Regions from separate parts of the Nocardia salmonicida genome, predicted to be linked through region 3. Evidence: riboswitches for the same ligand, from Rfam matches in the RefSeq annotation. Region 3 holds a riboswitch; each other region holds the start of a gene.

Region 1 (4,208 bases), 1.7 Mb from region 3:
GTCACCCTCAGCAGCACCGCTGCTGTACTACAACGGCAAATACCACCGCCCCACCCCACTCGACACCTGATCAGAGCGTCTACCTCAGCCTGCGACAGCTAGTGTTGGTCCGGTGAGCGAGGCATACGACTGGTCGTGGTTGCGCGCCGGTGTTCCGGCCATCGACCTGGACACGTACTTGGCGCTGCCGGAAGACCTCTCTCGGGTGATCGAGGTCAAAGACGGCCTGCTGGTGCACTGTGACTCACCTTCGCCGAATCACATCGCCATCGCCGACGTGATCGAACAGTCCCTCCGGGAAGCCATCCGGAAACGCGCCACCGGGCAACCATGCCTGAAGGCCGGCGGCGAACTGGACATGCTGGTCTCCGAGGTCCCCTTCAACTTCCGTCGCCCCGACGCCATTGTGTACCGCTGCGTCGAAGACCACCGCGACAAGTGGAAAACCAAGCCGACAGCAGGAGACACCCTGCTGGTCGTCGAAGTGGTATCACCGGCGACGGTTACCGCCGATTGCGTGGACAAGCGAGCCGAATACGCCCGCCTGGGAATCGAGCAGTACTGGATCGTCCGCATGGAGAACAACGACGGCCGCGTGAAGTCCATCGAAATCCTCCGTCTCAACACCGCAGCCGTCTACGTCTCCACCGAAACCCGCTTCCGATCCCACAGCCCCACCGCGATCGCGATCACCGATCCGCTCGACGTCACTATCACCTGGGACGCCCTCGATGCGGATCTCGACTGATACCTGATCGGAAACTTGTCTTCATGAGTGAGTTTCGGGTGACCGGCATCTTCCCGGTCAGCTTCAGACCGGACCCGTTTGTCGTCGGCCACGCGATCGGCAATTTCGACGTCGGCAGCGCTGTCGAGCTCCGGCGGGCGGGCGAGGTCATCGCTCGAGGAGTCCTTCGAGCGTTCGAAATCCATCGCTCCCCGAGAGGCGAACTCTCGTTCACCTTCTCGGATGAGATCTCCCGACACGTCCGCGTCGATGACGTGATCCACTCGATAAATACGTGACGGGGCGCCTATTCGCAGGCCACGCCATCGCCGTCTCGATCCAAACCGGAGCGATAGCCGGGGTCGCCCGTGTGGAGCGGGGCCGCGCCTGCGGCTTTGGCGGCGGCACAGTTCTTGTAATAGGCGCTGGCAGGCGCGGGCGCTTCCGGCTCCGGTACCGCCGCGATTCGCGGCGCGGGGATGTCGACTGTTGTAGTCGGCGCAGGGACAACGACAGGCGGCGGAGGTGCCGCGACAGTCGTAGTCGGCACAGCAGGAGCCACTGGTAGATCAACCGTCGTGGTCGGCGCGAGTGTCAGCGCGCTCGACGCGATGGTGGTCGGTGCCGGGGTAGTTGTCGAAGCCTTTGTCGTCGTTGATGATTCGACTACGCGAGTGGTGGAGGTCGGGGATGTCCGTGCGGTCGGCTCGCCGTCGTTGAGACCGGCGACCACCGAAAGACCGAGTACGCCGACAACTCCGATTCCCGCCACCAACGGCCAACGCCGCTTCTTCTCGGACTGCCTGGGCGGACGCGCCCACGGATCGGGCGGCTGAATCGGTCGAGTCACTGTGTCCCCTTCGATTATCGGGCGATCTCGGGGGCTTCATCGCGACCGGTTCGACATGCGTTACCCAGCTGGGAACACATCAAACCTGCAATTTTTCGGAGGGTATCGGCCGCCGAGAACAGCTCTCAGCGGCCGACATTCGGGGTGGTCTAGCCCTGCCTGCGATTCAGCCGATCAGGCAGGGGGCCGCGCCGTCGAGGGAAGCGGTGAGGGGGCGGGTTTCGGGGGTGGGGTTCCAGTGGCCGTCGGTGGCGGCGTATTCCCAGGTGGGCCCGTTGGTGACCAAGGTAGCGACCGCGCCGATCAGGCGGTCGACGTCGGCGGCGGTGGTTCCGAGGCCGATGCTGGCACGGAGGGCCGCGTCGAGGCCGAGGCTGGTGAGCAGCGGGTGGGCGCAGAAACGGCCGTCGCGTACGCCGATGGCGTGTTCTGCGGAGAGGTAGGAGGCGACCTTACCGGGGGCGTGGTCGGCGACGGTGAAGGCGACGATGCCGACACAGTCGGGGCTGTCGGACCAGATGGTGACCAGGTCGACGCCTGCGATCGCGGACAAACCGTCACGAAGACGGTCCGCCAGAAAGCGTTCGTGGGCAACGAGTTCAGTGGAGTCGATCGCGGCGAGTGCGTCGCACGCGGCGGCGATAGCGGCCGCGCCCAACACATTCGGCGAACCGGCCTCGTGCCGCTGCGGCGCGCAAGCCCATTCGACCTCCGACACACCGACATTGCGCACCGCACCGCCGCCCGCCAGGTAGGGCTCACCCTGGTCCAGCCAGTCGCGTCGGCCGACGAGCACGCCCGAACCGAACGGGGCGTACAGCTTGTGCCCGGAGAACGCGAGATAGTCGATCCCGCTCTCGCGCAAGGAGATCCGTCGATGTGGAGCCAGCTGCGCGGCATCGACGAGGATGCGCGCACCGCACAGGTGGGCGATGGTCGCGAGGCGCTCCAGCGGCAGTACCTCACCGGTGACATTGGATGCCCCGGTCACCGCGAGCAGCGCGGCGGGCTTGCTGCACAGCTCGGCGACGACTCGCTGAATCGTCTCCTCGACGGTGGCGGCGGCCCGTACCACCCGGCGACCGTGCGCGGTCCACGGCAGGAAGTTGGCGTGGTGCTCGATATCGAGCACCACGGTCTCCCCGGGCACGCATCCGGCCAGCAGGTTCAGCGAATCGGTGGTGTTGCGGGTGAACACGACGACCTGGTCGTCGTCGGCGTCGAGGAACCGGGCGACCGCGCCACGGGAAGCCTCGTAGCACTCGGTCGAGATCCGCGAGGCGTAGCCCGCACCCCGGTGCACGCTGGCGTAGTACGGCAGCAACTGCGAAATCCGGTCGGTGACCTGCTTCAATGCCGGCGCACTCGCGGCGTAGTCGAAGTTGGCGTAGGAGCTGGTGCCGCCTTGAACGAGCGGAACCTGCAGGTCGGCACCGGAAACGGCGGCGATGGCACAGGTGGGGTCGATTACAGCAGTCATGACGAAATCCCGTCGGCTCAGGGACCCGCTCCAGAGAGGTGGCCCGCGCTTGCCGCGCCCAATTCGGACGTCAGCCTGGTCGTCACCCGGAGCACCCCACCGCGGAGGAGGGTTGCCGACCAGCAAGCCGGGGCTGAACGCTGGTACTCGTGACCTGAAACGAGAGTGACAGACGACCGCCGGACCTGTCAACCACCTTTCGCCGACCGCGCTCCGAGTCGCCGCCGACCGCACACGACCTCGCCCGGTTCGACACGCCGACCCGGTCTCCGACGCGAATGCGCGGGATTGCCCCCGAGTTGCCTGCTCACACCCAATTCTCAACCATCTACACACCCCATGATGGAGGAACCGAATGATTGGGCACCTCCACCATTTGCTAGAGTTCCCACTCATGTCCACGAACACGAACTCCGTCCGCGGCCTGCCGCGCTACCCGGTGTACGCGCTCGGACGGCTCACCAAGGCCCTGCACGCCGAGATCGACGTCCCGTTGCGCGATCACTGGGTGCTCACCTTCATCGCCGAGAACGCCGACCTGACGCAGAAGAAAGTGGGCGACGCGCTCGGTATCGACCGCAGTGAAGTCGTGCGCCTGATCGACGCGCTGGAACGCGCCGAACTGGTCGAACGCACCCGCGACGGCAAGGATCGCCGCAAGTACCGGCTGCGGATCACCGAGGCGGGGCGCAAGCAGTGCAAACGCACCGACAAGCTGATCGCCGAGGCCACCGCCCGCGTGCTGGGACGCCTGGACGAAGAAGAACAGCGGACGCTGCACCGGCTGGCGGTCACCGCCCTCGGCGAGATGCCGGAATCGCCGTCGTGAACAGCGCCGACGGCACGCGCTTCGCTGCCGTCCGGCAACACCCGCACCGAGTACCGTTGGCATCTGGTGACCATCCTGTTTGCCCTCCGGTAACCCGCTCATGAAACAACAGACACCACCGATGGGGGTCAACCGATGAGAGGTGGACTGAGCACGATGCTCGAGCCACACACTGAGGTAGCGGCGGTTCTTCGCGACCCGCTGCTGCGCGCCGATCTCGCCGCACCGCCACGGACCCTGGTCGACATCCTGACCAGCACCGCCCTCGCACACCCTGACGCACCGGCCGTCGACGACGGCACCGTCGTGCTCAGCTACATGG
Region 2 (4,208 bases), 1.1 Mb from region 3:
CCTCGTCGCTCGATTGGCGTGAACCAATCCTGGCACTACGAGACAATTGGCGTCAAGAGAAAAATGTCTGAACGCGCCAATTGGCCTACTTGGACAGATAAAGCCGCCGACGCGGTAGGCTGAGGGAATGCTGGACTCGACCACTCCGATCAGCGCCGACCGGACGACCGAACCGGCTGCCGACGCGCCGCTGGGCCTGCGCGAGCGCAAGAAGCTGCAGACCAAAGCCGCGATCGTGGCGGTCGGGCTCGACCTGTGCGACAGCCAAGGGTTCGACGCGACGACGGTCGAGCAGATCGCCGCGGGCGCCGATGTGTCCCCACGCACCGTCAACCGGTACTTCGCGCTCAAGGAAGACATCGTGCTGGCCCCGATCGACGACTTCGGGGTCTCCGTCGCCGTCGCGCTGCGCTCCCAGCCGAATACCGGCAACGAACTCCAGGCGCTGTGTGGCGCCTACCTGACGGTGGTCCAGGCCGAGGCGGACGCGGACGGCATCCGGTTCATCCGCCAGTTCCTGCAGATGCAGCGCATCATGCGCACCAGCCAGTCGGTCAATGCGCGCGCGCTGGAATACGCGGAGAAGAAGAACGTCGCGGTGTGCACCGAGCTCGCGCAGCGGATGGGCACGTCACCGGAGGACTTCACGGTGAAGTTGGTGGCAGGCATCTGGCAGATGCTGTGCCACCTCTCGGTCGCCGATACCGAACAGGCACTGCTGAGCGGGTCTCCGACGGTAGCCGTTCGGGTCACCCGCGACGCCGTGCTGCGCGCCTACCACGGCTTGCGGCAGGTCTGTGGCGCACCGGTGGACGACACGCCAGGCTTCGGCACACCGTCCGACGAGTGATCTTCGGCGGGAAATGCGGGGGAAGTTTCCGCCCGCGGGAGATCTCCGGTTAACATGACGGCAAGGTCATGAGTACCAGCGCCAAGCCCCGGCTCGCTGGTCGGCAACCCTCCAGCTGCGGTGGGGTGCTCCGGGTGATGACCGGGCTCTCGAAAGTCGAGAGCAAGCGCGCACTGCAGGAGGCCCCCATGTGTTGTTGCCAGTCGATCCGACCCAGTTGACGAGATCCCCCCGGCTGACACCCTTTGGAGCACGACATGACTGACTCTTCCCTGCCCGAGAACTGGTCCTTCGAGACCAAGCAGGTCCACGCGGGCCAGGCCCCCGACGCGACCACCAACGCGCGGGCGCTGCCGATCTACCAGACCACCTCCTACACCTTCCGCGACACCGATCACGCCGCCGCGCTGTTCGGTCTCGCCGAGCCGGGCAACATCTACACCCGGATCATGAACCCCACCCAGGACGCGGTGGAGCAGCGCGTGGCCGCGCTCGAAGGCGGCGTCGCGGCGCTGCTGCTGGCCTCGGGCCAAGCCGCGGAGACCTACGCGATCCTGAACCTGGCGAGCGCGGGCGACCACATCGTGTCCAGCCCGCACCTCTACGGCGGCACCTACAACCTCTTCCATTACTCGCTGCCCAAGCTGGGGATCACGGTCTCGTTCGTCGAGGACCCCGATGATCTCGAGCAGTGGAAGGCCGCGATCCAGCCGAACACCAAGGCGTTCTACGGCGAGACCATCGCCAACCCGAGCAGCGCGGTGTTCGACATCCCCGGTATCGCCGGTGTCGCGCACGCGAACGGCCTTCCGCTGATCGTGGACAACACCGTCGCCACCCCGTACCTGATCCAGCCGCTGGCCCACGGCGCCGACATCGTCGTGCATTCGGCGACGAAGTACCTGGGTGGGCACGGCGCGGCCGTGGCGGGCGTGATCGTCGACGGCGGCACGTTCGACTGGACCGTGCGCGACGCCGACGGCAACGCGCGCTTCCCCGGTTTCACCGAGCCCGACCCCAGCTACCACGGCGCGGTGTTCGCCGATCTGGGCGCGCCCGCGTTCGCGCTGAAGGCGCGCGTGCAGTTGCTGCGCGATCTGGGTGCGGCGGTCTCGCCGTTCAACGCGTTCCTCATCGCGCAGGGCATCGAGACGCTGAGCCTGCGGGTCGAGCGGCACGTCAGCAATGCGGAGGCGGTCGCGAAGTTCGTCGCCGAGCAGCCGGGCGTCGACGCGGTGTTCTACGCGGGCCTCGAGTCCTCGCCCTGGCACGCGCGGGCCAAGGAGCTGGCGCCCAAGGGCGCGGGCGCGATCGTGGCGTTCGAGCTGGCGGGCGGCGTCGACGCGGGCAAGAAGTTCGTGGACGCGCTCAGCCTGCACAGCCATGTAGCTAACATCGGTGATGTGCGTTCACTCGTGATTCACCCGGCGTCGACCACGCACTCGCAGTTGACGCCCGCAGAGCAGCTGGCGGCCGGCGTCACTCCCGGCCTGGTCAGGCTCGCGGTGGGCATCGAGGGAATCGACGACATTCTGGCCGATCTGCGGGCCGGGTTCGCGGCGGCGACGACGTGACCGTGAGCACCGAATCGCCGATCGCCCGACCCGGAACCGGGGTGGCCCTGCTGCCACCGCCGGACGGGCGCGTCGGCGTGGTCGCCATCGGGGATGTGGCGCTGGAGAACGGCGCCGTCGTCCCCGATGTGCGGCTGGCGGTGCAACGCTGGGGCGAGCTCTCGCCCACCCTGGACAATGTGGTGCTCGTCGAACACGCGCTCACCGGCGACTCCCATGTCGTCGGTGGGCCCGACGGGGCGCCCGGCTGGTGGGAGGGCATGGTCGGGCCCGGCGCGCCGATCGACACCGACGAGTGGTGTGTGATCGCGACCAACGTGCTGGGCGGCTGCAAGGGCAGCACCGGCCCGTCCTCGCTCGCCTCCGACGGAAAGCCATGGGGCGCACGGTTTCCCGAGCTGAACATCCGTGACCAGGTGCAGGCCGAAGCGCAGTTGTTCGAGGTGCTCGGGATCGAGCGGCTCGGCGCTGTCGTCGGCGGCTCGATGGGCGGCATGCGGGTGCTCGAGTGGATCATCGGCCTGCCCGAGCGGGTCAGCGCCGCGCTCGTGCTGGCCGTCGGCGCCCGCGCCACCGCCGATCAGATCGGCACCCAGACCACCCAGATGGCCGTCATCACGGCCGATCCCGACTGGCAGGGCGGCGACTATCACGGCACCGGTCGCGCGCCGATGACCGGCATGGGCCTGGCCCGGCGCATCGCGCACCTGACCTACCGCACCGAGGGCGAACTCGACCACCGCTTCACCAACAGGCCCCAGGGCGACGAAGACCCGTGGACCGGTGGGCGCTACGCGGTGCAGAGCTACCTCGAGCACCAGGCCGACAAGCTGGTCCAGCGGTTCGATCCGGCCACCTATGTGCTGCTCAGCGAGGCCATGAACCGCCACGATGTGGGTCGCGGGCGCGGCGGTATCGCTGCCGCGCTGGCATCGACATCGGTGCCGTGCGTGGTCGGCGGGGTCGACTCGGATCGCCTGTATCCCTTGAACACTCAGGCCGAGCTGGCCGAAGGTCTGCCCGGCTGCGCGGGGCTCGAGGTCGTGCACTCACGCGACGGGCACGACGGGTTCCTCACCGAGGCCGCCGCGGTGTCGAAGTTGCTCACCGAGACGATGCGCCTCGCGCGGGAGAACCGCTGACCTTCACGGTCCCGTCAGCAGGGCGACGATCGAGCGGACGTAGGCCTGAAGTCGTTCGCGCGGATACTCTTCCGGCTCGCTGACCCCCAGCCGACCGAGCATTTCAGCGATGGTGAGGGTCGAGTTCGCGAGTAGTCCGGCATCCATGCCCGACCATCGCGGCAGCACGGAGATGCCCATGCGGACAAGCGATTCCGCGCGCTCCAAGATCTCGGCGCGCGAAGCACGAAGCGCCGCACGGTATTCGTCGGGCGCGCTCGCCGGGGTGGCGAGGATCAGCCGCCAGCGGGTCGGATTCGCCAGTGCCACACCGACGAACGCTTCGACGGTTGCCGAGGCGGCAGCCAAGGGGTCGGCGCCGAGCAGGTCTTCGGGCAGCGTGTCGGCGATCTGATCCAGTCCGCGTTCACGTTCGCGTTCCAGCAGCGCTTCGACGAGTTCGGCGCGGGTCTTGAACACCGTGTACAGCACAGGTTTTCCGACGCCCGCCTCCTGCGCGACGGCCTCCATGCTCAGCTCGTGCAGTTCCATCCGGCCCAGAACCGTGAACGCGGCGTCGAGCAGTTGCGCGCGGCGCTGCTCCGGCGGCAGACGCGGCGCATAGCGGCGTCGAGGTCGCTGCTCCTGCGTCGAGGTCACCGC
Region 3 (4,208 bases):
CAGCGTCTGGCCGGATTTCACGGCCGAGAGATCGAGCCCGGGTATCGGGAGGGTGTTCGTCGGCCACGGGCCGGGGACCGCGCCCGCGACAGCCGGGACGAGGCCCGCACCGTCACCGGTGCAGTTCGCGGCGACTGTGGGGTAGAGAAACGGCTGGATACCCATGGCTTTCAGCGTCTCGACGACGGTTTGGTAGGCACCGAGCAGATCACCCGGCCCCGCCGTGGGCGTGGCGTTCGGTGCGTCCCTGGTGACAACAGGCGTCACCGGCGCGGCCGGTTCGCCGGCGGCCGACGGCACGCCGAGCAGCAGCGCGGCGGCGCAGGCCACCAGCGAGGTCAGTGTGGTGGAACGACGCGGCATGATCACGACGTACTCCTCATCGACGCAGAGGAGCCCGACGCTACCGCGTGCGAGGTGTGAATCAGGCCAGGTGAAGTAACCGGCCGTTCGGCGCGTCGCAATCTCGCAGCGACCGCAACTCGGCGTCCGCCCGCAACTCGCCGCCCGATCCGGCGACCACCGCGCAGCGCTCCCACACCACCCGTCTGGACGACCGATCGTCTCGACCCCCCGATCACGGCCGCCAGCGGGTCACTGACCACGCCGAACCGGGGCAATTATGACTGCGTCTACGGCCGTCTCCAAGCTCTGCGCTCACGATGATTTCTACCGTTGTGCGCAGTCGTGCATATGCCACATGCTGATTCAGCTCGGGCCACGAACCCGGGGCGCAACCATCCAGAGCGACCGAGAGACCTGGCTCGATGACGTCGCAGCAACCCGCCCGTTTCGGGGTGTGGGTGCTTCTGCCGGGATCGATGGAGGAGATTTTCGTGCTGAACGTGGGCTACCGCCGCCGACATATCGACCAGTGCCGGGTGACAGCGACGGCGTGTCGGGTCTGAGCGCCGCCAGATCGCGAACCCGTCGCTGGCCGGGTGGAGGTCACCGTGCCTCGTTCCACTGTTTTCCGAAGGACTCCCATGACCGCGTCTGCCGTATCCGGCGCAGAGACCGCGCCCTTACCGCCCGGCGACGCTCCCCCTACTGAGCCGGAATCCGCCGACAAGGCGTCCGAGGATCTCCCCCGGATCGCCGGATCGTGGCACCCGTGGCGTTGGGTCGTCGGGGCGGTCGCGCTGCTGGTGGTAGCCCAGTTCGCGCACGGTCTGATCACCAATCCGGGCTGGGACTGGGGCACTTTCGCCCAGTACTTCACCGCGAAGTCGGTGATGTCCGCGCTCCGGGTGACCATCGAACTGACCCTGTGGGGCACCGTTCTCGGTTTCGTACTCGGCACGCTGCTGGCGATCGGGCGGGTGTCGAACAATCCGGTACTGCGGGTGATCGCGTGGACCTACATCTGGGCGTTCCGTTCGATCCCGCTGATCGTGCAGCTGCTGTTCTGGTTCAACATCGCCTACCTGTATCCCCGACTGTCGGTGGGCATTCCGTTCGGACCGGCCTTCTTCGATTTCGAAGTCAACGGCGTCATCAGTGGTTTCACCGCGGCGGTGATCGGTCTGGCCCTGCATCAGGCGGCATACTCGGCCGAACTGATCCGGGCGGGTCTGCTCGCCGTGGACGACGGTCAGCTGGAAGCGGCCGCCGCGCTGGGCATTCCGCGCTGGCGGCAGTTCCGCACGATCGTGTTGCCGCAGGCGATGCGCTCGATTCTGCCGAACGCGGCCAACGAGGTGATCAGCCTGTTCAAGGGCACCTCGATCGTGTCGGTGATGGCGATCGCGGAGCTCTTCTACCAGGTCCAGGTGATCTTCGGCCGCAACGGCCGAGTGGTGCCGCTGCTCATGGTGGCGACCGTCTGGTACATCGTGCTCACCACGGGGCTGTCGATCGTCCAGTACTACATCGAACGCCACTACGCCAAGGGCGCGCACCGTGAGGTGCCGCCGACACCGTGGCAGCGGGTCCGCGCCAAGGTCACCGAGATCGCCGCCGGTGCGGCCGCACCCCGAGGAGCAACCCGATGACCGCAGCGGTGCTGGCGCGCGGAATCCGCAAGTCCTACAACGGCACCGAGGTGCTGCGCGGCGTGGATCTGGCGGTGGACACCGGCGAGGTGGTCGCCGTGATCGGACCGTCCGGCTCGGGCAAGTCCACCCTGTTGCGGGTGCTCAATCATCTGGAAGCGCAGGACGCGGGCACGGTGCACGTCGACGGTGAGCTGATCGGCTACCGGCAACGTGGCAACATCCTGCGTTCGCTGCCCGACCACGCGGTGCGCGCCCAGCGCAGCCACATCGGCTTCGTGTTCCAGCAGTTCAACCTGTTCCCGCATCTCACCGTGCTCGACAATGTGGTGCTCGCCCCGATCTCGGCACAGCGCCGCCCGCGCGACGAGGTGGTCGCCGAGGCGAAACAGCTCCTGGATCGGGTGGGCCTGGCCGATTTCGTCGACGCCTACCCCCGGCGGCTCTCCGGCGGTCAGCAGCAGCGCGTGGCCATCGCGCGGGCGCTCGCCTTGAAGCCACGGCTGATCCTGTTCGACGAGCCCACCTCCGCGCTCGACCCGGAACTGGTGGGCGAGGTCCTCGCGGTGATCCGCGATCTCGCGCACAGCGGCACCGCCCTGGTGATCGTCACCCACGAAATCGGTTTCGCCCGTGAGGTCGCCGACACCGTGGTGTTCCTCGACGAAGGACAGATCGTCGAACGGGGCCCGGCGGCCACCGTTCTCGACCAACCGACACATCCACGCACGCAGGCATTCCTGTCGCGCGTGCGCTGATCATTCCCTCCCACGAACAGGTTTCGACACTGATGAAGCTCTCCACACTGATCGGCATCGTCGCGGCAGCCACCCTGCTGACGACCGGCTGCACCGCCGATCCAGAGGCCGCCGACACCGTGCAGGCCGGTGCGGTCACCTACGACCTGTCCCCCGCCCAGGAGGGCAGGGTGCGCGCCGCCAAGGTCGACGCGATCGCCGCCGAGGTGCCCAAGGCCATCCGCGACCGCGGCACGCTGGTGGTGACCGGTCCCGCCGGTTCCGTGCCGCCGCTGCGGTTCTACGCCACCGACGACCGGACCGTCATCGGCTCCGAGGTCGACTTCGCCACCCTGGTGGCCGACATCCTGGGCCTGAAGCTCGACATCCAGGTGGCGGACTGGTCGCAGAACTTCGTGCGCGTGGATTCCGGTGAGGTGGACGCGTTCATCTCGAACGTGACCGTCACCGAGGAGCGCAAGGAGAAGTACGACTTCGCCACCTACCGCACCGACACCGTCGCCCTCGAGGTCCCGAAGGACAGCCCGCTGACCTACACCGACCGCAAGAGCCTGGCGGGCAAGCGGATCGGGATCGGCGCGGGCACCAACCAGGAACAGCTGCTGGTGAGCTGGAACGAGAAGAACATCGCCGAGGGTCTGCCCCCGGTCGACATCGCCTACTACCAGCAGAGCACCGACTACTACCTGGCGCTGGCTTCCAAGCGCATCGACGGCTACATCGGCCCGAACCCCGCGGCTGTGTACCACTCCGCCACCAGCGACGGCAAGATCATCGCCACGTTCTCGGGCGCGGGTGAGCAGCTGCAGGGCGAGATCGCGGCGCTCACCAAGAAGGACAACGGCCTGATCGGCCCGATCCACAAGGCGCTGCAGCACGCGATCGCCGACGGCAGCTACCAGAAGATCCTCGACCGCTGGGGCCTGGATTCGGAGAAGGTCACCGAGTCGCGGATCAACCCGCCCGGTCTGCCGAAGAAGCCCGCCGCATGAGGACATTCGACGAGCGGGGAGTCGGCGCATGAAATTCCTGCTGATGACGCTGATCACCCGGGTACCCGATCCGGTCACCGGCGTGGTGCCGACGACCCGCGATCGTCTGCACGAGGTGATCGAACAGGCAAGGCGCGCCGAGGAATTCGGCTACGACGGTTTCGCCGTCGGTGAGCGGCACGAGGATCCGTTCCTGTCCGCCGCTCCCCCGGTGGTGCTGAGCCATATCGCGGCCCTCACCTCGCGGATCAGCCTGTTCACCGCGGTCACCACCTTGAGCCTGCTCGATCCGGTGCGCGCGTTCGAGGACTATTCCACCCTGGACAACCTGTCCGAGGGCAGGCTCGAACTGATCATCGGCAAGGGTAACGGCGCGGCACAGGCACAGCTCTATCACGTCACCACCGAGGATCAGTGGGACCGCAATCGTGAAGGGTACGAACTGTTCCGGAAGCTGTGGGACA

Evidence for each region. A riboswitch is a leader RNA that binds a small molecule or an ion and turns the genes downstream of it on or off. The one in region 3 is predicted to bind S-adenosylmethionine.
Region 1: another riboswitch for S-adenosylmethionine. It lies ahead of OHS03_RS30060 (aminotransferase class V-fold PLP-dependent enzyme); the one in region 3 lies ahead of OHS03_RS04015 (amino acid ABC transporter permease).
Region 2: another riboswitch for S-adenosylmethionine. It lies ahead of OHS03_RS33115 (bifunctional o-acetylhomoserine/o-acetylserine sulfhydrylase); the one in region 3 lies ahead of OHS03_RS04015 (amino acid ABC transporter permease).

Annotation. Positions count from the first base shown of each region.
Region 1 is NZ_CP108014.1:6,434,067-6,438,274, reverse strand. Features, by position in the region: gene OHS03_RS30085 (flavin reductase family protein) at 1-70, shown strand, start outside; gene OHS03_RS30080 (Uma2 family endonuclease) at 113-748, shown strand; gene OHS03_RS30075 (hypothetical protein) at 787-1,026, shown strand; gene OHS03_RS30070 (excalibur calcium-binding domain-containing protein) at 1,035-1,277, opposite strand; gene OHS03_RS30065 (hypothetical protein) at 1,306-1,563, shown strand; gene OHS03_RS30060 (aminotransferase class V-fold PLP-dependent enzyme) at 1,744-3,057, opposite strand; SAM riboswitch class IV at 3,098-3,212, opposite strand; gene OHS03_RS30055 (MarR family winged helix-turn-helix transcriptional regulator) at 3,452-3,886, shown strand; gene OHS03_RS30050 (Pls/PosA family non-ribosomal peptide synthetase) at 4,043-4,208, shown strand, end outside.
Region 2 is NZ_CP108014.1:7,104,643-7,108,850, reverse strand. Features, by position in the region: gene OHS03_RS33120 (TetR family transcriptional regulator) at 128-850, shown strand; SAM riboswitch class IV at 915-1,025, shown strand; gene OHS03_RS33115 (bifunctional o-acetylhomoserine/o-acetylserine sulfhydrylase) at 1,108-2,424, shown strand; gene metX (homoserine O-acetyltransferase MetX) at 2,421-3,566, shown strand; gene OHS03_RS33105 (TetR/AcrR family transcriptional regulator) at 3,570-4,205, opposite strand.
Region 3 is NZ_CP108014.1:804,295-808,502, reverse strand. Features, by position in the region: gene OHS03_RS04020 (hypothetical protein) at 1-363, opposite strand, end outside; SAM riboswitch class I at 735-828, shown strand; gene OHS03_RS04015 (amino acid ABC transporter permease) at 987-1,994, shown strand; gene OHS03_RS04010 (amino acid ABC transporter ATP-binding protein) at 1,991-2,752, shown strand; gene OHS03_RS04005 (ABC transporter substrate-binding protein) at 2,785-3,744, shown strand; gene OHS03_RS04000 (LLM class flavin-dependent oxidoreductase) at 3,773-4,208, shown strand, end outside.